Regions from separate parts of the Streptomyces sp. NPDC007088 genome, predicted to be linked through region 3. Evidence: predicted binding sites of a transcription regulator. Region 3 holds the regulator's gene; each other region holds the start of a gene.
The links. Region 3 encodes HrcA, which represses chaperone genes, less so after heat shock. Its sites were predicted from a motif close to TTNGCACTCNGNNNNNCNGAGTGCNAA; they were not measured.
Positions count from the first base shown of each region.

Region 1: the regulator HrcA is predicted to act here: its motif matches at 2,637-2,663, upstream of groES (co-chaperone GroES).
Region 2: the regulator HrcA is predicted to act here: its motif matches at 3,402-3,428, upstream of groL (chaperonin GroEL).

Region 1 covers NZ_JBIAFO010000018.1:72,436-79,318, forward strand. The annotation lists gene ACFYMP_RS25020 (SDR family NAD(P)-dependent oxidoreductase) at 1-62, shown strand, start outside; gene groL (chaperonin GroEL) at 442-2,067, opposite strand; gene groES (co-chaperone GroES) at 2,190-2,498, opposite strand; gene ACFYMP_RS25035 (polysaccharide deacetylase family protein) at 2,826-3,833, opposite strand; gene ACFYMP_RS25040 (DUF6234 family protein) at 3,940-4,365, shown strand; gene ACFYMP_RS25045 (SAM-dependent methyltransferase) at 4,439-5,632, shown strand; gene ACFYMP_RS25050 (hypothetical protein) at 5,832-6,104, opposite strand; gene tsaD (tRNA (adenosine(37)-N6)-threonylcarbamoyltransferase complex transferase subunit TsaD) at 6,122-6,883, opposite strand, start outside.
Region 2 covers NZ_JBIAFO010000003.1:177,528-184,410, reverse strand. The annotation lists gene ACFYMP_RS06535 (SDR family NAD(P)-dependent oxidoreductase) at 1-248, shown strand, start outside; gene ACFYMP_RS06530 (helix-turn-helix transcriptional regulator) at 551-1,390, shown strand; gene groL (chaperonin GroEL) at 1,619-3,244, opposite strand; gene ACFYMP_RS06520 (cold-shock protein) at 3,554-3,757, opposite strand; gene ACFYMP_RS06515 (MoaD/ThiS family protein) at 4,202-4,480, opposite strand; gene thrC (threonine synthase) at 4,608-5,906, opposite strand; SAM riboswitch class I at 5,924-6,075, opposite strand; gene ACFYMP_RS06505 (glucosyl-3-phosphoglycerate synthase) at 6,350-6,883, shown strand, end outside.
Region 3 covers NZ_JBIAFO010000008.1:176,554-183,436, forward strand. The annotation lists gene ACFYMP_RS15360 (nitronate monooxygenase) at 1-744, opposite strand, end outside; gene dnaJ (molecular chaperone DnaJ) at 880-2,019, opposite strand; gene hrcA (heat-inducible transcriptional repressor HrcA) at 2,020-3,036, opposite strand; gene ACFYMP_RS15375 (MBL fold metallo-hydrolase) at 3,335-4,069, shown strand; gene ACFYMP_RS15380 (DUF3097 domain-containing protein) at 4,105-4,920, shown strand; gene hemW (radical SAM family heme chaperone HemW) at 5,155-6,387, opposite strand; gene ACFYMP_RS15390 (hypothetical protein) at 6,482-6,700, opposite strand; gene ACFYMP_RS15395 (AMP-dependent synthetase/ligase) at 6,751-6,883, opposite strand, start outside.

The DNA.
Region 1 (6,883 bases), on a different contig from region 3:
CACCGAGGGCCCTCCTCGGGGGCGTGACCTCGCGGACGGGCCGGAAGTACGGGCCGCGGTAGCCGGGCCGGGGACGAAGGCGCCCCCCGTCAGGCGCACCCGTCGCTTGAGGCCGCCTCCGGACCAGCCGGACGCCTTCCGGACCGGCCGGACGTCCTGTGCGTCAGCCGGACGCCTTCCGGACCAGCCGGACGTCTTCCTCACCAGCCGGACGACTCCTGAACCAGCCCGTCCGGCGTTCGAGGACGACTGCATCCAGCCCATCCGGCGCTTGAGGACAACTACTTCCAGCCCGTCCGGCGCTTGAGGACGACTACTTCCAGCCCGTCCGGCGCTTGAGGACACGGCCGAAGGCCGGACACCCCCGACGGCGGTGACAGAACGAGGTCCGGTCCTCCCCCAGAGGGGAAGGACCGGACCTCGCGACCCAAGCGGAGCGGATCAGTGGGAGTGACCGTGCGAGTGACCGCCGGCCTCCGCCTCCTCCTCCGCCGGCTTCTCGACGACCAGGGTCTCGGTCGTCAGAAGCAGGGAGGCGATGGACGCGGCGTTCTCCAGCGCGGAGCGCGTGACCTTGACCGGGTCGATGACGCCGGCCTTGACCAGATCCCCGTACTCGCCGGTCGCGGCGTTGAAGCCCTCGCCCTTGTTCAGCTCGGCGACCTTGGAGGTGATGACGTAGCCCTCCAGGCCGGCGTTCTCGGCGATCCAGCGCAGCGGCTCGACGGCGGCGCGGCGGACGACGGCGACACCGGTGGCCTCGTCGCCCTCCTTGCCGAGGGAGCCCTCCAGGACCTTGACGGCGTGGACGAGCGCGGAGCCACCACCGGAGACGATGCCCTCCTCGACCGCGGCGCGGGTCGCGGAGATGGCGTCCTCCAGACGGTGCTTCTTCTCCTTCAGCTCGACCTCGGTGGCCGCGCCGACACGGATCACGCAGACGCCGCCGGCGAGCTTCGCGAGGCGCTCCTGGAGCTTCTCGCGGTCCCAGTCGGAGTCGGTGGTCTCGATCTCGGCCTTGATCTGGGCGACGCGGCCCGAGATCTCGGACTGCTCGCCGCCACCGTCGACGATGGTGGTGTCGTCCTTGGTGACGGTGACGCGGCGGGCGGTGCCCAGCACGTCCAGACCGGCCTGGTCGAGCTTGAGGCCGACCTCCTCGGCGATGACGGTCGCACCGGTGAGGGTGGCCATGTCGCCGAGCATCGCCTTGCGGCGGTCGCCGAAGCCGGGCGCCTTGACGGCGACGGCGTTGAAGGTGCCGCGGATCTTGTTGACGACCAGGGTCGACAGGGCCTCGCCCTCGACGTCCTCGGCGATGATCAGCAGCGGCTTGGAGGCACCGGCCTGGATGACCTTCTCCAGCAGCGGCAGCAGGTCCTGGATCGAACCGATCTTGCCCTGGTGGATGAGGATGTACGGGTCGTCGAGGACGGCCTCCATACGCTCCTGGTCGGTCACCATGTACGGGGACAGGTAGCCCTTGTCGAAGGCCATGCCCTCGGTGAAGTCGAGGTCCAGGCCGAAGGTGTTGGACTCCTCGACGGTGATGACACCGTCCTTGCCGACCTTGTCCATCGCCTCGGCGATCAGCTCGCCGACCTGCTTGTCCTGGGCGGACAGCGCGGCCACGGCGGCGATGTCGGACTTCTCCTCGATCGGCCGCGCGGTGGCGAGCAGGTCCTCGGAGACGGCCTTGACGGCCGCGTCGATGCCCTTCTTGAGGAGGGCGGGGGAGGCGCCGGCGGCGACGTTGCGCAGGCCCTCGCGGACGAGCGCCTGGGCCAGGACGGTCGCGGTGGTGGTGCCGTCACCCGCGATGTCGTTGGTCTTGGTCGCCACCTCCTTGACGAGCTGGGCGCCGAGGTTCTCGTACGGGTCCTCTACCTCGACCTCGCGGGCGATGGTCACACCGTCGTTGGTGATGGTGGGGGCGCCGAACTTCTTGTCGATGACGACGTTGCGGCCCTTGGGGCCGATCGTCACCTTCACGGTGTCGGCAAGCTTGTTGACGCCACGCTCAAGGGCGCGACGGGCGTCCTCGTCGAACTTCAGGATCTTCGCCATGGGAGCGGTTCAGCCCTCTCGGAAAACTGGATCTGAAAACGAGTCGCGCCCCCGGCCCCGGCTTCATGTGCATCGGGGGCCGGGGGCGCAGCTCATAGCAAAGCTGGGTGAATCCGGGTGGATTACTTCTCGATGATCGCGAGCACGTCGCGAGCCGAGAGGACGAGGTACTCCTCGCCGTTGTACTTCACCTCGGTGCCGCCGTACTTGCTGTAGAGCACGACGTCGCCGGTCTTGACGTCGAGCGGCAGGCGCTCGCCGTTCTCGAAGCGGCCCGGACCCACAGCGAGGACGACGCCCTCCTGGGGCTTCTCCTTCGCGGTGTCCGGGATGACCAGGCCAGAGGCCGTGGTCTGCTCGGCGTCGAGCGGCTGGACCACAATGCGGTCCTCAAGCGGCTTGATGGCAACCTTGGAGCTGGCGGTCGTCACGATCCGACCTCCCCCTTCGGAGATCTCGCGGGGTCAATGGGGTGGCGACCAGGTGGTCCGTCGTCGCGGGTGCCGGACTGCCCGTCGCTGTTTGGCACTCTCCGGTGGGGAGTGCCAGGACCGAGACTATGACTGCGATTAGCACTCGGTCAAGCGGAGTGCCAGACGAGTCCCGGCGGACCAGCCCGCGAGCGGCCCCCGGCGGACCGGCGAAGGGCCCCCGGCGGACCGGCGAGGGGCCCCCGGCGGACCGGCGAGGGGCCGCCGGAAGGCCGCCTGGGGGCCGGTGGGCGGGGTCGCGGGCGGGCCGGAGGACGGCCTCAGCGCTCAGACATAGTCCTCCAGCCTGGCCACCGCGTACCCCTTCTCGGTGACGGTTCGCAGAAACGTGCGCAGGGCGTCCGGCATGGTGCCCTTCCACTGCGCGCGGCCCTGGAAGTGCGTCAGCACGATGTCGCCGGGGTGCAGGTCCTGGTCGGCCTCGCGGTACTCCCAGCGGCCGGGGAAGACCTCGGCGTTCCACAGCGGCACCGCCCGCACCCCGCAGGACTTGGCGGTGACGAGGGTGTCGCGGTTGTAGTCGCCGTACGGCGGCCGGAAGAGTTCGGGCCGCTTCCCGTACTGGCGGCCCAGGATGTCCTGCATCCCGCAGATCTCCTCGCGCTGCTCGCCGCGCGAGAGGGCGGGCAGGTAACGGTGGTGCAGGGTGTGGTTGTTGATCGCCACGCCCTTGTCCCGCGCCTTGCGGAAGTAGCCGTAGTCGTCGCTGACGAGGTAGTCGCTCAGGAACGCCGAGTACGGGATGTGCAGTTCCTCCAGCATCCGCAGCGTGTCGGGGTCCTTGTTGTCGCCGTCGTCGATGGTCAGGAACACGACGCGGTCGGTGGTCGGCACGGTCGTGAAGACCGGGGGCAGGGCCTCGTCCCGCTGGCCGCGCACCTCGAAGCCGGCCCGGGTCGGGGGGAGCACCTTGTCGGCCGGCGGGGGCGGGGCGATCATCGGCGGCTGCTTGAGGCCCCAGCGGCGGGAGGCCGCCACGAGGGCCTCGCGTTCGCGGGCGACGCGGGCCCGTTCCGCGATGGCCCGCTCGGCGGCGGCCTTCGCCGCCTCCCGGTCCAGCTCCAGCGCGCCCTTGGGGGCGGCGGCGGCCGGCCCGGGAGCGCCCTGGACCCCGGCGCCCGCCCGCGCGGAGGGGCTCGCCTCGCCCCCCGCGTCCCGCGCCCCGGTCGCGCAGCCGGAGGCGGCGAGGAGGGCGGCGAGCAGGAGGGGCAGCCGACGCCGCGCGAACCTGCCACCCCGTGAGGTCTTTCTGTCTTTTTGTCCTACTAATCTCATGAGGCCGCATCCTGCTACGGCTGTCGCGCGGCGCGGGCGCGCCACGATTGCGCAACAGCCGGGCGGAGGACGCGCTTCCGCCGCACGGCCGTACGACCCTGGTCCCATGAGCGACCTCTCGCCCCCGCACGCTCCCCGGCCGGGGCCGCCCTCCGCGTGGGCGCAGGTGGCGCTGGCCCTGGTCCTCGGCCTGGTGGAGCTGGCCGTGGTGGCCTGGGCGGTCTTCGCGGACGGCCTGAGCGGCTGGGCCGCCGCCGCCTCGCAGGGCACGCCCGACCACAGCACGCTGCGGTTCACGGTGCTGGGCGTCGGCGGCTTCGGCGCGGTGCTCACCGCGCTGTTCTGGTGGGGACGGGAGCGGGTGGCCGCCGTCCTCCAGGGCCTCCTGGCCTTCCTCCTGCTGCTGGTCACGGCGCTCAGCTGGGTACAGGGCACCGGGAAGGCACCCGCGCCGTCCCCGTCCCCCACCTACCGCGGCACGTACGGGCAGTGCTTCAGCGGCGGCGACGACGACGAGTGCCCGGGGGGCTGAGCCGGGGCGGCGGGCGGGAGCGGCGCCGCGTCCCGCGTGCGGGGCCGGGGCGGCGGCACCGGAGAATGGGCGGGTGGACCTCGAAGACTTCCGTGCCCTGCGTACCCCCGAGGGCGCCGCCCTGCTCGACGAGCTGCGCGGGCTGCGCCCCGCCGAGGAGCTGTCGGCGGCCACGCGGCTGCGCCGCGGCCACCCGGCCTCCCTCGTGTCGGCGGCGATCGGCCAGGCACGGCTGCGGGACCGGGCGGCGGCGAAGTTCGGGGCGGCGGACGCCGGACGCATGTTCTTCACCCCGGGCGGGGTGGAGCAGGCCACCCGCGCCCCGGTCGCCGCCCACCGCGCGCGCCGGTTCGCCGACCTCGGGGTGCGCCGCCTCGCCGACCTGTGCTGCGGGATCGGCGGGGACGCGCTCGCGCTGGCCCGGGAGGGCATCGCCGTCCTGGCCGTGGACCGCGATCCGCTGACCGCCGAGGTCGCGCGCGCCAACGCCGAGGCGCTGGGCCTCGCGGATCTGGTCACCGTGGAGTGCGCGGAGGTCGCCGAGGCCGGCCTGTCCGGGTTCGACGCGGTGTTCGTGGACCCGGCGCGCCGCGGCGGCCGGGGCCGGGTCTTCGACCCCGAGGCGTACTCCCCGCCCCTGTCCTGGGCGGTCGGCGCGGCGCGCGGGGCGCCGCTCGCCGCGCTCAAGGTCGCCCCGGGCGTCCCGCACGAGGCGATCCCGCCGGACGCCTCGGCGGAGTGGGTCTCGGACGGCGGCGACCTCAAGGAGGCCGTGCTCTGGTTCGGTACGGAACCGGACGCGGAACGGCTCGCGGGGGCGGCGCGGGCGACCGCGACGCTCCTGCCGGGCCCCCACCGCCTCACCGGCCGGGGCCTGCCGAACCCGCCGGTGCGGGAGGTCGGCCGCTATCTGTACGAGCCGGACGCGGCCGTGATCCGCGCGCATCTGGTCGCCGAGGTGGCCGAGGAGCTGGACGGCGCGCTGATCGACGAGACGATCGCCTTCGTCACCTCGGACCGCCTGCGCCCGACCCCGTACGCGCGCCCCTACGAGATCACCGACGTCCTGCCCTTCGGCGTGAAGCGGCTGAAGGCGCTGCTGCGCGAGCGGGAGGTGGGCACGCTCACGGTGAAGAAGCGCGGCTCCGCGATGGAGCCGGAGGAACTGCGCAAGCAGGTGAAACCGAAGGGCCCGAACGCGGCGACCGTCTTCCTGACCAGGGCGGCGGGGGCACCGGCGATGCTGGTGGGGAGGCCGGCGGGATGAGGGGGCGGACGGAACCCGTACGCGGGGCAGCGGCGAGCGCTGTCGGGCCGGTTCCCGGCCGGTCCCGAGCGGACCCCTCGGCCAGTTCTCCGGGGGGGAGGAGGACGGGAGGGCGGTGGGCGCGATAGGCGCGGCGGTCTCGCGCGCGGCGGCGTCCGGGGCCGCCGGCCGCGGGGTGGACGGCGGCCCGCGGGCGGGCTCAGGTGCCGTCCCGCTCCTCCGCCCCCACCGACTCGAACCGCCACCGGTGCACCGCCCGGGTCGTCAGCTCTTCCGGGGGCTCCGGCAGTTCGGGGAAGGCGGTGTCCGGGGTACCCGGCCACCACGTGAGGACCAGGACGCGGTCCTGCGGGGCGCGGAAGGTCTCGCGGCGCAGGGGGCGCCGGGGCAGTGGCTGGGCGCGGGCCCAGTCGAGGAGTTCCGGCCCGCGGCCCCCGGCCGCGCGCGCCTCCCACATGCAGGTCGTCACCATGGCGGGCTCGGCGGGCGTCACCGGTACAGGTTCTCCTTCGCCAGCTCGTGCACGTGGTCGTGGGAGTGGCCTCCGTGGCCCCCGTGGCCGTGCCCGTGCCCGTGGCCGTGCTCCTGCGGCCCCTCCGTGTCGGACTCGCCCCGGTCGTGACCGGGCACGTGGGGTTCGGTCACCGGCAGGGAGGAGTCGGCGGACAGCTCCCAGTCCGAGGCGGCGCGGTTGCGGGCGACCATCTCGGCGCCGAGCGCGGCGACCATCGCGCCGTTGTCGGTGCACAGCTTGGGGCGCGGTACGCGCAGCCGGATACCGGCCCGTTCGCAGCGTTCCTCGGCGAGCGCGCGCAGCCGGGAGTTGGCCGCGACGCCGCCGCCGATCATGAGGTGGTCGACGCCCTCGTCCTTGCAGGCACGCACCGCCTTGCGGGTCAGGACGTCCACGACGGCCTCCTGGAAGGACGCCGAGACGTCGCGCACCGGCACGTCCTCGCCCGCGTTGCGCTTCGCCTCGATCCAGCGCGCCACGGCCGTCTTGAGCCCGGAGAAGGAGAAGTCGTACGGCGCGTCGCGCGGCCCGGTGAGCCCGCGCGGGAAGGCGATCGCCCCGGGGTCGCCCTCGCGCGCGTACCGGTCGATGACGGGGCCGCCGGGGAAGCCGAGCTGGAGCACCCGGGCGATCTTGTCGAACGCCTCGCCGGCCGCGTCGTCGATGGTCTGGCCCAGCGGCCGGACGTCGGAGGTGATGTCGGCGGACAGCAGCAGCGAGGAGTGCCCGCCGCTCAC
Region 2 (6,883 bases), on a different contig from region 3:
TCGCGAAGGAGCTCGGCCCGCGCGGCATCGCGGTCAACGCGATCGCGCCGGGCGCGACGGCCACCGACTTCGGGGGTGGAGCGCTGCGCGACGACGAGCAGGTACGCGCGCACCTCGGCGCGGTCACCGCGATGGGCCACGTCGGTGACCCCGAGGACATCGGGTCGGCCGTCGCCGCCCTCCTCGCCGACGGCACGGGCTGGATCACCGGCCAGCGGATCGAGGCCTCGGGCGGCATGCTGCTCTGAACCAGTGGTCCGCGCCTCGGGCCGGGGCGGGGCCCATGACCCGGGTACGGGGGAGGGACGGTCCCCGGGGCAGGAACGGGCTGACCACCGCATGACACCCCCACGCACCACGGACCGGACCACGACCACGGCCCCGGACCACCCACCACCGCCCGGACCGCACCACGGACGCGGCCCAGCCCCCCCCACCCCCCACCACCCCCACCACGGACACGGCTCAGAACCCCCCGCCCCGGTCCGGAACACGCCCCCGACCGGGACGGCCCCGCCCCGCGCCCGGAAGAAGAGAGGAGACTGGAGCCGTGGACCGAGCTCAACTCGCGGACTTCCTCCGCACGCGCCGTGAGGCCCTGCAACCCGAGGACGTGGGCCTGCCCCGCGGCCCGCGCCGGCGTACGTCGGGGCTGCGGCGCGAGGAGGTGGCCTCGCTGTGCGGGATGTCCGCCGACTACTACAGCCGGATCGAGCAGCAGCGCGGGCCGCAGCCCTCGGAGCCGATGCTCGCGTCGATCGCGCGGGGCCTGCATCTCTCGCTGGACGAGCGCGACCACCTGTTCCGGCTCGCGGGGCACAACACCCCGAGCCGTACGCTGCGCGGCGACCACATCACGCCGGGGCTGATGCGCGTCCTGGACCGGCTGGAGGACACCCCGGCCCAGGTCGTCACGGACCTCGCGGAGACTCTGACGCAGACCCGTCCGGCGGCGGCGCTGCTGGGCGACGAGACCCGTTTCTCCGGGCTGGAGCGCAGCCTCGTGTACCGGTGGTTCACTGATCCGGCGACCCGTCTGCTGTACCCCGAGGCGGACCACGAGCGGCACAGCCGTTTCTTCACCTCGGAGCTGCGCGCCGCGTACTCGCGGCAGGGCAGGGGCGGGCGGGCCGAGCGGATCGCCGGGCTGCTCCGCGACAGCAGCGCGGAGTTCGCGGCGCTCTGGGCGGCCCACGAGGTGAGCCTGCCGCGCAACGAGCCCAAGCGCATCGTCCACCCCGACCTCGGGGTCCTCGAACTGCACTGCCAGAAGCTCATGGACCCCGAGCAGGCGCAGACCCTCCTCGTCTACACCGCGACCCCCGGCACGGAGAGCCACGAGAAGCTCCAGCTCCTCAACGTCTTCGGCGTACGCGCCCCGGGAACCTGAGGGCGCCCAGGCCCGTATCGCCTCCCGGAAACCCTCGAAACTCCCGAAACCCTCGAAACCCCCAGGACCCCCAAAACCCCCAGGACCCTCGGAACCCCCGGGACCAGGCCCCCCGAAACACCCGCGTCCACGAACGCAGAGGGCGGTGTCCCCCACAACCGTGGGGGACACCGCCCTCTGCGTACTGCCTCAGGATTCCGATCCGGCCGGCCGGGGCCGGCGGGGGGATCAGAAGTCCATGTCACCGCCGGGCATGCCGCCCGGAGCACCGGCCGGGGCGGCCTTCTCCGGCTTGTCGGCGATGACGGCCTCGGTGGTGAGGAACAGCGCGGCGATCGACGCGGCGTTCTGGAGCGCGGAGCGCGTCACCTTGGCCGGGTCGAGGATGCCCTCGGCGACCATGTCGACGTACTCGCCGGTGGCGGCGTTCAGGCCGTGGCCCACGGTGAGGTTGCGGACCTTCTCCACCACGACGCCGCCCTCAAGGCCGGCGTTGACGGCGATCTGCTTGAGCGGGGCCTCCAGGGCGAGCTTGACGGCGGCGGCGCCGGTCGCCTCGTCACCCTCCAGCTCCAGCTTCTCGAAGACCGAGGAAGCCTGGAGAAGCGCCACGCCACCACCGGCGACGATGCCCTCCTCGACGGCCGCCTTGGCGTTGCGCACCGCGTCCTCGATGCGGTGCTTGCGCTCCTTGAGCTCGACCTCGGTGGCGGCACCGGCCTTGATGACGGCCACGCCGCCGGCCAGCTTCGCCAGACGCTCCTGGAGCTTCTCGCGGTCGTAGTCCGAGTCGCTGTTCTCGATCTCGGCGCGGATCTGGTTGACGCGGCCCTGAACCTGATCGCTGTCACCGGCACCGTCGACGATGGTCGTCTCGTCCTTGGTGATGACGACCTTGCGGGCGCGGCCCAGCAGGTCGAGACCGGCGTTCTCCAGCTTGAGGCCGACCTCCTCGGAGATGACCTGGCCACCGGTGAGGATGGCGATGTCGCCGAGCATGGCCTTGCGGCGGTCACCGAAGCCCGGGGCCTTGACGGCGACGGACTTGAAGGTGCCTCGGATCTTGTTGACGACCAGGGTCGACAGGGCCTCGCCCTCGACGTCCTCGGCGATGATCAGCAGCGGCTTGCCCGACTGCATGACCTTCTCCAGCAGCGGAAGGAGGTCCTTCACGTTGCTGATCTTGGAGTTGACGATGAGGATGTACGGGTCGTCGAGCGACGCCTCCATACGCTCCATGTCGGTGGCGAAGTACGCCGAGATGTAGCCCTTGTCGAAGCGCATACCCTCGGTGAGTTCCAGCTCCAGACCGAAGGTCTGGGACTCCTCGACGGTGATGACGCCTTCCTTGCCCACCTTGTCCATGGCCTCGGCGATCAGCTCGCCGATCTGGGTGTCGGCGGCGGAGATGGAGGCGGTGGAGGCGATCTGCTCCTTGGTCTCCACGTCCTTGGCCTGCTCCAGCAGCGCGGCGGAGACCGCCTCGACGGCCTTCTCGATGCCGCGCTTCAGCGCCATCGGGTTGGCGCCGGCGGCCACGTTGCGCAGACCCTCACGGACCAGCGCCTGGGCCAGGACGGTCGCGGTCGTCGTGCCGTCACCGGCGACGTCGTCCGTCTTCTTCGCGACCTCCTTGACCAGCTCGGCGCCGATCTTCTCGTACGGGTCCTCCAGCTCGATCTCCTTGGCGATGGAAACACCATCGTTGGTGATCGTGGGGGCGCCCCACTTCTTCTCCAGGACGACGTTACGGCCCTTGGGGCCGAGGGTCACCTTGACGGCGTCGGCGAGCTGGTTCATACCGCGCTCAAGGCCGCGCCGCGCCTCCTCGTCGAACGCGATGATCTTGGCCATGTGAAGTGGTCCTCCCAGGACGGGGTGGGCTGAGGGACCGTGTGGCGCCCGCGACGGACGGCCTGCGCACCGCACGGTTCCTAGCCCCGTACGGCCTGCGGGCCTCACCGACCCGGTCCTTCTGTCACTCTCAACGTCAGAGTGCTAACGCCTATGATTAGCACTCGGCCCAGGAGAGTGCAAGCCTCCCAGGAACGGGTGCCCCGAAGGGGCGGCCCCCGGGAGGCGGTCCCCCCGACAGCCCGAGGGCCCGCACCCCTGGGGGTGCGGGCCCTCGGCCACGTCGTCCGTTTATCGGTCGAGCGCTGTTCAGGCAGCCTGACGGACCATGTCCGCCTGCGGCCCCTTCTGACCCTGCGAGATCTCGAACTCGACTCGCTGGCCCTCTTCAAGGGTGCGGTAACCGTCCATCTGGATCGCGCTGTAGTGGACGAAAACATCCGCACCACCGTCGACCGCGATGAAGCCGTACCCCTTCTCCGCGTTGAACCACTTGACGGTGCCCTGAGCCATGCCTAACTCCCCTATTACTGGCCCTTGCACAGGAACGCACTTCGCGAACCCGGGTCAGACCTCACCCCCCAGACGTATGGGGGTGTGCGCCGGAACGCGTCGACCGCCGCTGAATGTATCTGCCCAACTGCCGTCTGCAACAGGTCAATCGGACGAGAAATCCAGGCATCAGGTATGGACCTATAGGCCGGAATCGGCGGAAGTTCCGGGCAATTCGGGCCCGGCAAAAGGAACGCAAAGCCGCAAAAAGGCAAGAGATTCAGGAGCGGGAACACCGGCTCACAGAAGCCCTGCGGCGCGTTTCCCGGGCCGCCGCCCCGGACGCTCTTCGAGGTGCGGGGAAACGGCGAATCATTATCCCCAACTGTACCTCCGCCAATCACATGGAATTGCCCCCTCCGCTTTTTCGCGGAGGGGGCGACGGACGTGCGGGGTCGGCAGTGGTCAGCAGCCGCCGGCGACCGCCGGGATGATCGAGATCCCGGCGCCGTCGGGGGTCGCCGTCTCCAGGCCCTGCTCGAAGCGGACGTCGTCGTCGTTGACGTAGACGTTCACGAAGCGGCGCAGCTTGCCCTGGTCGTCGAGGACGCGGCCGGCGATGCCGGTGTGGTTCTTCTCCAGGTCGGCGATGACCTCGGAGAGGGTCGCGCCCTCGGCCGGGACCTCGGACTTACCGCCGGTGTAGGTGCGCAGGATGGTGGGGATGCGGACGTTGACGCTCATGGGGTACAGCCTTTCTCGGCCTGCTCGGCCGAAGGGGCACGGGGACGGCATCAGGCGGAGGGCGGACACGGGGGCGCGCCGAGGGCGCGCGGGAGCGCCGGGGGCGGCCCCGTGGTCGCGCGCCGGGTCAGTCGCGGGCGAGACCCGCGGCGCGGAACGCGTCGAGGTCCGGGCGGATGGTCGCGGTCGGACCGGTGGTGGGGGCCACCGCGTCGAGCGTCTTGAGGCCGTCACCGGTGTTGAGGACGACGGTGGTGAGGCTCGGGTCGAGCGCCCCGGACTCGATGAGCTTGCGCGTCACCCCGACGGTGACGCCGCCCGCGGTCTCCGCGAAGATCCCCTCGGTGCGGGCGAGCAGCTTGATCGCGTCCACGACCTGCTCGTCGTTCACGTCCTCAACGGCGCCGCCGGTGCGCCGGGCGATGTCCAGGACGTACGGGCCGTCCGCCGGGTTGCCGATCGCGAGGGACTTGGCGATGGTGTTCGGCTTCTGCGGGCGTACGACGTCGTGGCCGGCCTTGTACGCGGTGGAGACCGGCGAGCAGCCCTCCGCCTGGGCCCCGAAGATCCGGTACGGCTTGTCGGCGACCAGGCCGAGCCTGATCAGTTCCTGGAAGCCCTTGTCGATCTTGGTGAGCTGTGAGCCGGAGGCCACCGGGATGACGATCTGGTCGGGCAGCTCCCAGCCGAGCTGTTCGGCGATCTCGTACGCGAGGGTCTTGGAGCCCTCGCCGTAGTACGGGCGGAGGTTGACGTTGACGAAGCCCCAGCCCTCGCCGAGCGGGTCACCGATCAGCTCGGAGCAGAAACGGTTCACGTCGTCGTAGTTGCCCTCGATGCCGACCAGCTCGCCGCCGTAGACGGCGGCCATGACGACCTTGCCCTGTTCCAGGTCGTGCGGGATGAACACGCAGGAGCGGAAGCCGGCGCGGGCGGCGGCGGCGCCGACGGCGCCGGCCAGGTTGCCGGTCGAGGAACAGGAGAGGGTCGTGAAGCCGAAGGCGCGGGCGGCCTCGACGGCGATGGCGACGACGCGGTCCTTGAAGGAGTGCGTCGGGTTGCCGGAGTCGTCCTTGACGTACAGGCCGCCGGTGACGCCCAGCTCGCGGGCGAGACGGTCGGCCCGGACGAGCTGGGTGAAGCCGGGGTTGGTGCTGGGGTGGGTGGCCACGTCGGCGGGGACGGGCAGCAGCGGGGCGTAGCGCCAGATGTTGTCGGGACCGGCCTCGATCCGCTCGCGCAGGGCCTCGGCGTCGCCCTCGGGGAGGTCGTAGGCGACCTCCAACGGGCCGAAGCAGCTCTGACAGGCGAAGATGGGTCCGAGCGGGAAGCGCTCGCCGCATTCGCGGCACGAGAGAGCGGCGGCGGGTCCGAGATCGACGCCCGTCTTCGCGGGAGCGGAGGTTTCGGCGGTCTGCACAGCCATGGTGGGGAGGCCCTTTCTCCTCATCTTCCTCGCGACGCATCTCGCCACGAGACGGAATTGGCACCTTCCCGAGCCGTGGGCCTCGGTGGCGGACGTACCGCCAGGAGACTCGGCCGGAGGGTTGCCGGGGCTTCAACGGGCCGTATCCCTCTGCCCCTCTGGATGAGCGGTATGGCAGGCGGACCCTGAGGATCCACCGCGTTTGTCACGTGTCCGGCACGTGGTGTCACGTGTCTGTCATGACACGCGGTGCGGGTGGCACAGCCCGACACGGGATGGTCACCGGCACTGTCCAAGACTGTAACCGAAGCACCGGATCGTTGAGATAGTCGTCCGCACGCCGAGATGGAGATCACGGCCGGCCGGCCGGGCCGGCCTCCCAGGTCAGTCAGTTCCGGTATCCGGTATTCCGCAAGCAGTACCCGCACGAGGGGACGCACAACGTGCTCGAAGAGGTGGAGCGCTGGCTCGACCGCCGTTCCTGGACCGCAGCCGACCGCACGCTGCCGCAGATTCTCGCGGCGAAGCGGGCAACCGGGTCCTCGGTGAGCGTGGTCCTGCCCGCACTGGACGAGGAAGCCACGGTCGGCGACATCGTGACCGTGATCCGGCGAGAGCTCATGGAGAAGGTCCCGCTCGTGGACGAGCTGGTGGTCCTCGACTCCGGTTCGACCGACTGTACGGGAGAGGTCGCCGCGGCGGCCGGGGCCCGGGTCGTGCACCGCGACGTCGTGCTGCCGGGCCTGCCCGCGGTGCCCGGCAAGGGAGAGGTCCTGTGGCGCTCCCTGCTCGTCACCGAGGGTGACATCGTGTGCTTCGTGGACTCCGACCTGAAGGAGTTCTCCCCGGACTTCGTGTCCGGCATCGTGGGCCCGCTGCTGACCGATCCGGACGTGCACTTCGTCAAGGCGATGTACGAGCGTCCACTGGGCGACGCCTCGGGGCAGGGCGGCCGGGTCACCGAGATCATGGCCCGC
Region 3 (6,883 bases):
GGCCCCCGACTCCGGGCAGGGCAGGAAGGCGGTGCCGAGCTGCGCGGCCTGCGCCCCGGCGGCCAGCACCCCGGCGATCTGCGTGCCGCGCATGAGCCCGCCGGCCGCGATCAACGGCAGCGGCACGGTCTCCCTGACCTGGCTGACCAGCGCGAGCAGACCGATCCCGGCTCCGTCGCAGGCCGGGTCGTCGCGGTGTGTGCCCTGGTGGCCGCCCGCCTCGATGCCCTGGACGCACACGGCGTCGGCGCCCGCCCACTGGGCGGCCTGCGCCTCCTCGGGCGTCGTGACGGTGACGACGGTGACGGTGCCGACCCGCTGGAAGGCGTCGAGGACGTCGCGGGTGGGGCAGCCGAAGGTGAAGGACACGACGGGCACGGGGTCGGCGAGCAGGACCTCGACCTTCTCCTCGTACGCGTCGTCGAGAGCGCCCTCGGGGACGGGCCCGACCGGCACGGCGTACCGTTCCGCCTCCCCGGCCAGGTGCCCCGCGTAGGCGGCCACGGCCTCCGGGTCCCCGGCGGGCTGCGGGAGGAACAGGTTCACGCCGAAGGGGCGCGCGGTGAGTTCCTTCGTCTCCTTGACCTGCTCGCGTACGTCGTCGGCTCCGCGGTAGCCGCCGGCGAGGAACCCGAGGCCGCCGGCGCCGGACACCGCCGCGGCCAGCGCCGGGCAGGAGGCGCCGCCCGCGAGGGGAGCTTGCACGATCGGGTGCCGCAGAAGCTCGGTCAGACTTGAGGACATGCCCGCATCGTCCCACGAGCCCGCCGGGCGCCGCCCGCCGCCCGAGCCCTCGGGGCAGGGGGGCGGCGGGGAGCCGGACACGGCCGTGCGGCCCGCGCGAGGGACGCACGCGGGCCGCACGGTGGTGGCACGGGCTCAGGAACGGCCGTTGAAGGCGTCCTTGAGCCGGGAGAACAGGCCCTGCTGGCCGGGCTGGAACTGCCCGAGGGGCCGCTCCTCGCCGCGCAGCTTGGCGAGTTCGCGCAGCAGCCGCTCCTGCTCGGGGTCGAGCTTCCCGGGCGTCTGGACCTCGACGTGCACGATGAGGTCCCCGCGCCCGCCGCCGCGCAGGTGGGTCACGCCGCGGCCGTGCAGCGGAACGGACTGCCCGGACTGGGTGCCGGGCCGGATGTCGACGTCCTCGGTCCCGTCCAGCGTGTCCAGCGGCACCTTCGTGCCGAGCGCCGCCGCCGTCATCGGGATGGTGACGGTGCAGTGCAGGTCGTCCCCGCGCCGCTGGAAGACGGAGTGGGCCACCTCGTGGATCTCGACGTAGAGGTCACCGGCGGGGCCGCCGCCGGGGCCGACCTCGCCCTCCCCCGCGAGCTGGATGCGGGTGCCGTTGTCGACACCGGCCGGGATCTTCACGGTCAGGGTGCGCCGCGAGCGCACCCGCCCGTCGCCCGCGCACTCGGGGCAGGGCGTCGGCACGACGGTGCCGAAGCCCTGGCACTGGGGGCAGGGCCTGGAGGTCATGACCTGGCCCAGGAAGGACCGGGTGACCTGCGAGACCTCACCGCGACCGCGACACATGTCGCAGGTCTGCGCCGAGGTGCCGGGGGCGGCGCCCTCGCCGTTGCACGTGTTGCAGACGACGGCCGTGTCGACCTGGATGTCCTTGGTGGTGCCGAAGGCCGCCTCGTTGAGGTCGATCTCCAGCCGGATCATGGCGTCCTGGCCGCGCCGGGTCCGCGAGCGCGGTCCGCGCTGCGAGGAGGCGCCGAAGAACGCGTCCATGATGTCGGAGAAGTTCCCGAAGCCGCCCTGGCCGAAGCCGCCGGCCCCGCCACCGCCCGACTGGGACAGCGGGTCCCCGCCGAGGTCGTAGACCTGCTTCTTCTGCGGGTCGGAGAGCACCTCGTAGGCGGCGTTGATCTCCTTGAACCGCTCCTGCGTCTTGGGGTCCGGGTTGACGTCGGGGTGGAGTTCCCGCGCCAGACGCCGGAACGCCTTCTTGATCTCGTCCTGGGAAGCGTCGCGGCGCACGCCGAGTACGGCGTAGTAGTCCGTGGCCACTTACGACTCCGCCAGGATCTGTCCGACGTAACGAGCCACTGCGCGTACCGCTCCCATCGTTCCGGGGTAGTCCATGCGGGTCGGTCCGACCACGCCGAGCTTGGCGACTGCCTCGCCGCCCGAACCGTAGCCGACCGAGACCACCGAGGTGGAGTTGAGCCCCTCGTAGGCGTTCTCATGACCGATCCGGACCGTCATGCCCGGGTCCTTGGCCTCGCCGAGCAGCCGCAGGAGCACGACTTGCTCCTCCAGCGCCTCGAGCACCGGCCTGATCATGAGGGGGAAGTCGTGCCCGAACCGGGTCAGGTTGGCCGTGCCGCCGATCATCAGCCGTTCCTCGGTCTCCTCGACGAGGGTCTCCAGCAAGGTGGAGAGCACGATCGAGACGGTCCCCCGGTCGTCCTGTTCGAAGGACTCGGGGAGATCCTGCACGAGCTGCGGGACGTCGGCGAACCAGCGCCCGGCGACCCGGCTGTTGAGCCGGGCCCGCAGATCGGCCACGGAGGTGTCACCGAACGGCGCCGGGCAGTCGACCATGCGCTGCTCGACGCGTCCGGTGTCGGTGATGAGCACGAGCATCAGCCGTGCCGGGGCCAGTGACAGCAGCTCCACGTGACGCACCGTCGAGCGCGTCAGCGAGGGGTACTGCACGACGGCGACCTGCCGGGTGAGCTGCGCGAGCAGCCGCACCGTGCGCCCCACGACGTCGTCGAGGTCGACGGCGCCGTCCAGGAAGTTCTGGATGGCGCGCCGCTCGGGGGCGGTCATCGGCTTGATGTCGGCGAGCTGGTCGACGAACAGCCGGTAGCCCTTGTCGGTCGGGATGCGGCCGGCGCTGGTGTGCGGCTGGGCGATGTAGCCCTCCTCCTCCAGCGCGGCCATGTCGTTGCGCACCGTGGCCGGGGAGACCCCGAGCCGGTGCCGCTCGGTGAGCGCCTTGGAGCCCACCGGCTCCTCGGTCCCGACGTAGTCCTGGACGATGGCGCGCAGTACTTCGAGTCTGCGTTCACTGAGCACCGCGCACACCTCCCTGGTCGCCGGCCGGCGATCACCGGTCCGGGCTTGGCACTCGCCCTGTCTGAGTGCCAGCACTTCCCCGGCCAGTGTACGGCCGTGAGGTACACCCCCGGCAAGGGCGGTGGCACGGCAGGTCGTGCGCCCCGGCACGGCTGAGAAGGACAGGACGGGGCAGGGTAGGGCCGAAGACCACGAACGGACGGCCACGGCCCTCGCGAAGGGACGGGCCCGGCGCACCGGCGGACTCTCCCCCGGCGCACGGGCACGGGTGGCGGCGCACAGGGAACGGGAGCGAGCGGTGACCGACGACGGCGGATGGGAGCGGCTCGCACCGGGCGTGGCCCGGCTGCGACTGCCCGCGTGGGACTGCACGGTGGGCCTGGTCACGGCGGGCGGCACGGCCCTGCTCGTCGACGCGGGCGCGAGCGTACGGGAGGGGAGCGCGGTGCGCGCCGGGGCCCGGTCCCTGCTCGACGGCGGCCGCGTGACGCATCTCGCACTGACCCACCCGCACTTCGACCACGTGCTGGGCGCCGGGGCCTTCGCGGGCGTGACGACGTACGGGGCGGTCGGCGTGGAGGGGCTGCTCGGTTCCCCGGAGGGCCGCACGTCGCTGTACGCGGACGCGGTGCGGCACGGGCTCGACGAGGGCGAGGCGGCGCAGGCGGCGGACCTCGCGCGCGCCCCCGAGCACACGGTGTCGGGCGAGTTCACGCTCGGCCTGGACGGCGGCCGCCGGGTCCTGCTCGCCAACGTGGGCCCCGCGCACACCGGCCACGATCTGGTGGTCGTCGTGCCGGGCGCCGGGCCGTCCGCGCCCACCGTCGTGTTCTGCGGCGATCTGGTCGAGGAGTCGGGTCCCCCGCAGGCCGGTCCTGACGCGGTCCCGGCGCGCTGGCCGGACGCCCTGGACCGGTTGCTGGACCTGGGCGGCGAGGACGCGCTGTACGTCCCGGGCCACGGAGCGGTGGTGGACGCGGCCTTCGTCCGCGCCCAGCGCGCCGAACTCGACGCGGCGCACGGCGTGTCGTGATCCCCCGAACGGCGGCACTTCCTATCGTCTGAGGAATGCGCGCGTACTCCTCCGACCTGACCCCGCCGTGGAAGAAGCAGCGGCCCGCTCCCGAGGTCCCCCTGGAGCGGGACCTCGTGGTGGAGGAGGTGACGACCGGCTTCTGCGGGGCGGTGCTGTCCTGGGAGAAGTCGGCGGAGGGCCTCGTCGTGACGCTGGAGGACCGCTTCGGCAAACGCCGCGTCTTCCCGCTCGCCCCGCGCGGCTTCCTGCTGGAGGGCCGCGCGGTGACACTCGTACGCCCGCGCTCCACGGCACCGGCCGCCCCGTCCCGTACGGCCTCGGGCTCGGTCGCGGTTCCCGGGGCCCGCGCCCGGGTGGCGCGGGCGGGCCGCATCTACGTCGAGGGCCGGCACGACGCGGAGCTGGTGGAACGGGTGTGGGGCGACGACCTGCGGATCGAGGGCGTCGTCGTGGAGTACCTGGAGGGCGTCGACGACCTGCCCGCGATCGTCGCCGAGTTCGCCCCGGGCCCCGACGCCCGCCTGGGCGTCCTGGTCGACCATCTGGTGCCCGGCTCGAAGGAGTCACGCATCGCCGCCGGGGTCACCAGCGCGCACGCCCTGGTCGTGGGCCACCCCTACATCGACGTGTGGGAGGCGGTGAAACCCTCCTCCCTGGGCATCGAGTCCTGGCCCCGCGTCCCGCGCGGCCAGGACTGGAAGAGGGGCGTGTGCCGCGCCCTGGGCTGGCCGGAGAACACCGGAGCGGCCTGGCAGCACATCCTGTCCCACGTCCACACCTACAAGGACCTGGAACCGGCCCTGCTCGGCAGAGTGGAAGAACTGATCGACTTCGTCACAGCCCCGTAGCCCGATCCCGGCGGGGAGCGAGCCGCTCCGGCCCGGGGACGGCTCCTGGGCCCCGCACCGTCTCCCCGGCGGGCGAACACGCGGTGAGGCCCCCGGTCGTTCGGCCGGGGGCCTGACCCGCGCCCCGGACGGGCCCTTTCGGACCCGTCCGGCGCTTGAGGGCACCGCAACCGCCCCAGCCCCCTCCGGCATCCCGTCCGGCGCTTGAGGACAGAGCGAGGCCGCTGGCGAGCCTCAGTCCACCAGATCCCGCACCACCGCGTCCGCCAGCAACCGCCCCCGCAGCGTCAGCACGGCCCGTCCCCCGCGATGCGCCGCCGGGTCGAGCAGCCCCGCTTCCACGGCCCGCGAGGCCGCCGCGAGCCCGTCCGGCCTCAGCAGCGCCAGCGGGCAGCCCTCGCTCAGCCGCAGCTCCAGCAGGACGCGTTCGACCCGCCGGTCCTCCTCGCTCAGGATCTCCCGCCCGGCCCCGGGCGAACGTCCCCCGCCCAGCGCCGCCGCGTAGGCGCCCGGGTGCTTGACGTTCCACCACCGCACCCCGCCGACGTGGCTGTGCGCCCCCGGTCCGGCCCCCCACCAGTCGGCGCCGCGCCAGTACAGCTCGTTGTGCAGGCAGCGCCCGGCCTCGGTCGTCGCCCAGTTGGAGACCTCGTACCAGGAGAACCCGGCGCGGCTGAGCGCCTCCTCGGCGATCAGGTAGCGGTCCGCGTGCTCGTCGTCGTCGGTCATCGGGACCTCGCCGCGCCGGATGCGCCGCGCGAGCCCGGTGCCCTCCTCGACGATGAGCGCGTACGCCGACACATGGTCGGGACCCGCGCCGATCGCCGCGTCCAGCGAGGCCCGCCAGTCCTCGTCGCTCTCGCCCGGGGTCCCGTAGATCAGGTCGAGGTTGACGTGCTCGAAACCGGCGGCGCGCGCCTCGGCCACGCAGGCCTCGGGCCGCCCCGGCGTGTGGGTGCGGTCCAGGACGCGCAGCACGTGCTGCTTCGCGCTCTGCATGCCGAAGGAGACCCGGTTGAACCCGCCCTCGCGCAGTTCGGCCAGGTACGCGGGATCGACGGACTCGGGGTTGGCCTCGGTGGTCACCTCGGCGTCCTCGGCGAGCCCGAACTCCTCGCGTACGGCGCTCAGCATCCGGACGAGGTCGGCGGCGGCGAGCAGCGTGGGCGTGCCGCCGCCGACGAACACGGTCCGCACGGGGCGCGGGTCCCCGCCGAGCACCTTGCGGGCCAGGCGGACCTCGTCGACGAGGGTGTCCGCGTAGTTGTCGCGCGAGGCGAGCACCCCGCCGGAGCCGCGCAGCTCGGTGGCGGTGTACGTGTTGAAGTCGCAGTACCCGCAGCGGCTCGCGCAGTACGGGACGTGCAGGTAGAACCCGAGCGGGCGCTCCCCCGCGCCTTCGAGGGCGTACGGGGGCAGTTCCCCGGTCTCGGGCACGGGCTCGCCGTCAGGCAGTGCGGAAGGCATGGAATCCATTGTCCCAGGCACGGGAGGACCACCGTGAGTGAGCTGGGGCGCGGGAGGCCGGGCGCGCGAGGCGGGCCCGCCCGGCCGCGTCCGGCTACGCCTCCCAGGTCTCCGGTCCCCCGCCCCGCCACTCGATGAGCCCGCTCGACTCGGCGACGGACTCGTCGGCGTCCTCCAGGCCGGCCCGCCGCAGGAACTCGGCGAGGTCGCGCGTGCTGTGCGCCACGCCCAGGTTCTCGCCGTCGGCCCGGACCCGCCTGCCGCCGTCCGGGGCGGGCGGGTCCACGGTCACGCGCGGTCCTGATGCGGCCATGCCCCGAGCATCGCGTGCCCGCCCGCCTTCCGCATCCCGGGCCGGCCGCCTCACGCCTCCCGGGCCCCCGCGTACATCTCGTCCAGCAGGTGGCTGTACTCGCGCTCCACGACGGGCCGCTTGAGCTTGAGGCTCGGGGTCAGCTCGCCGTGCTCGATGTCCAGGTCGCGTGGCAGCAGCCGG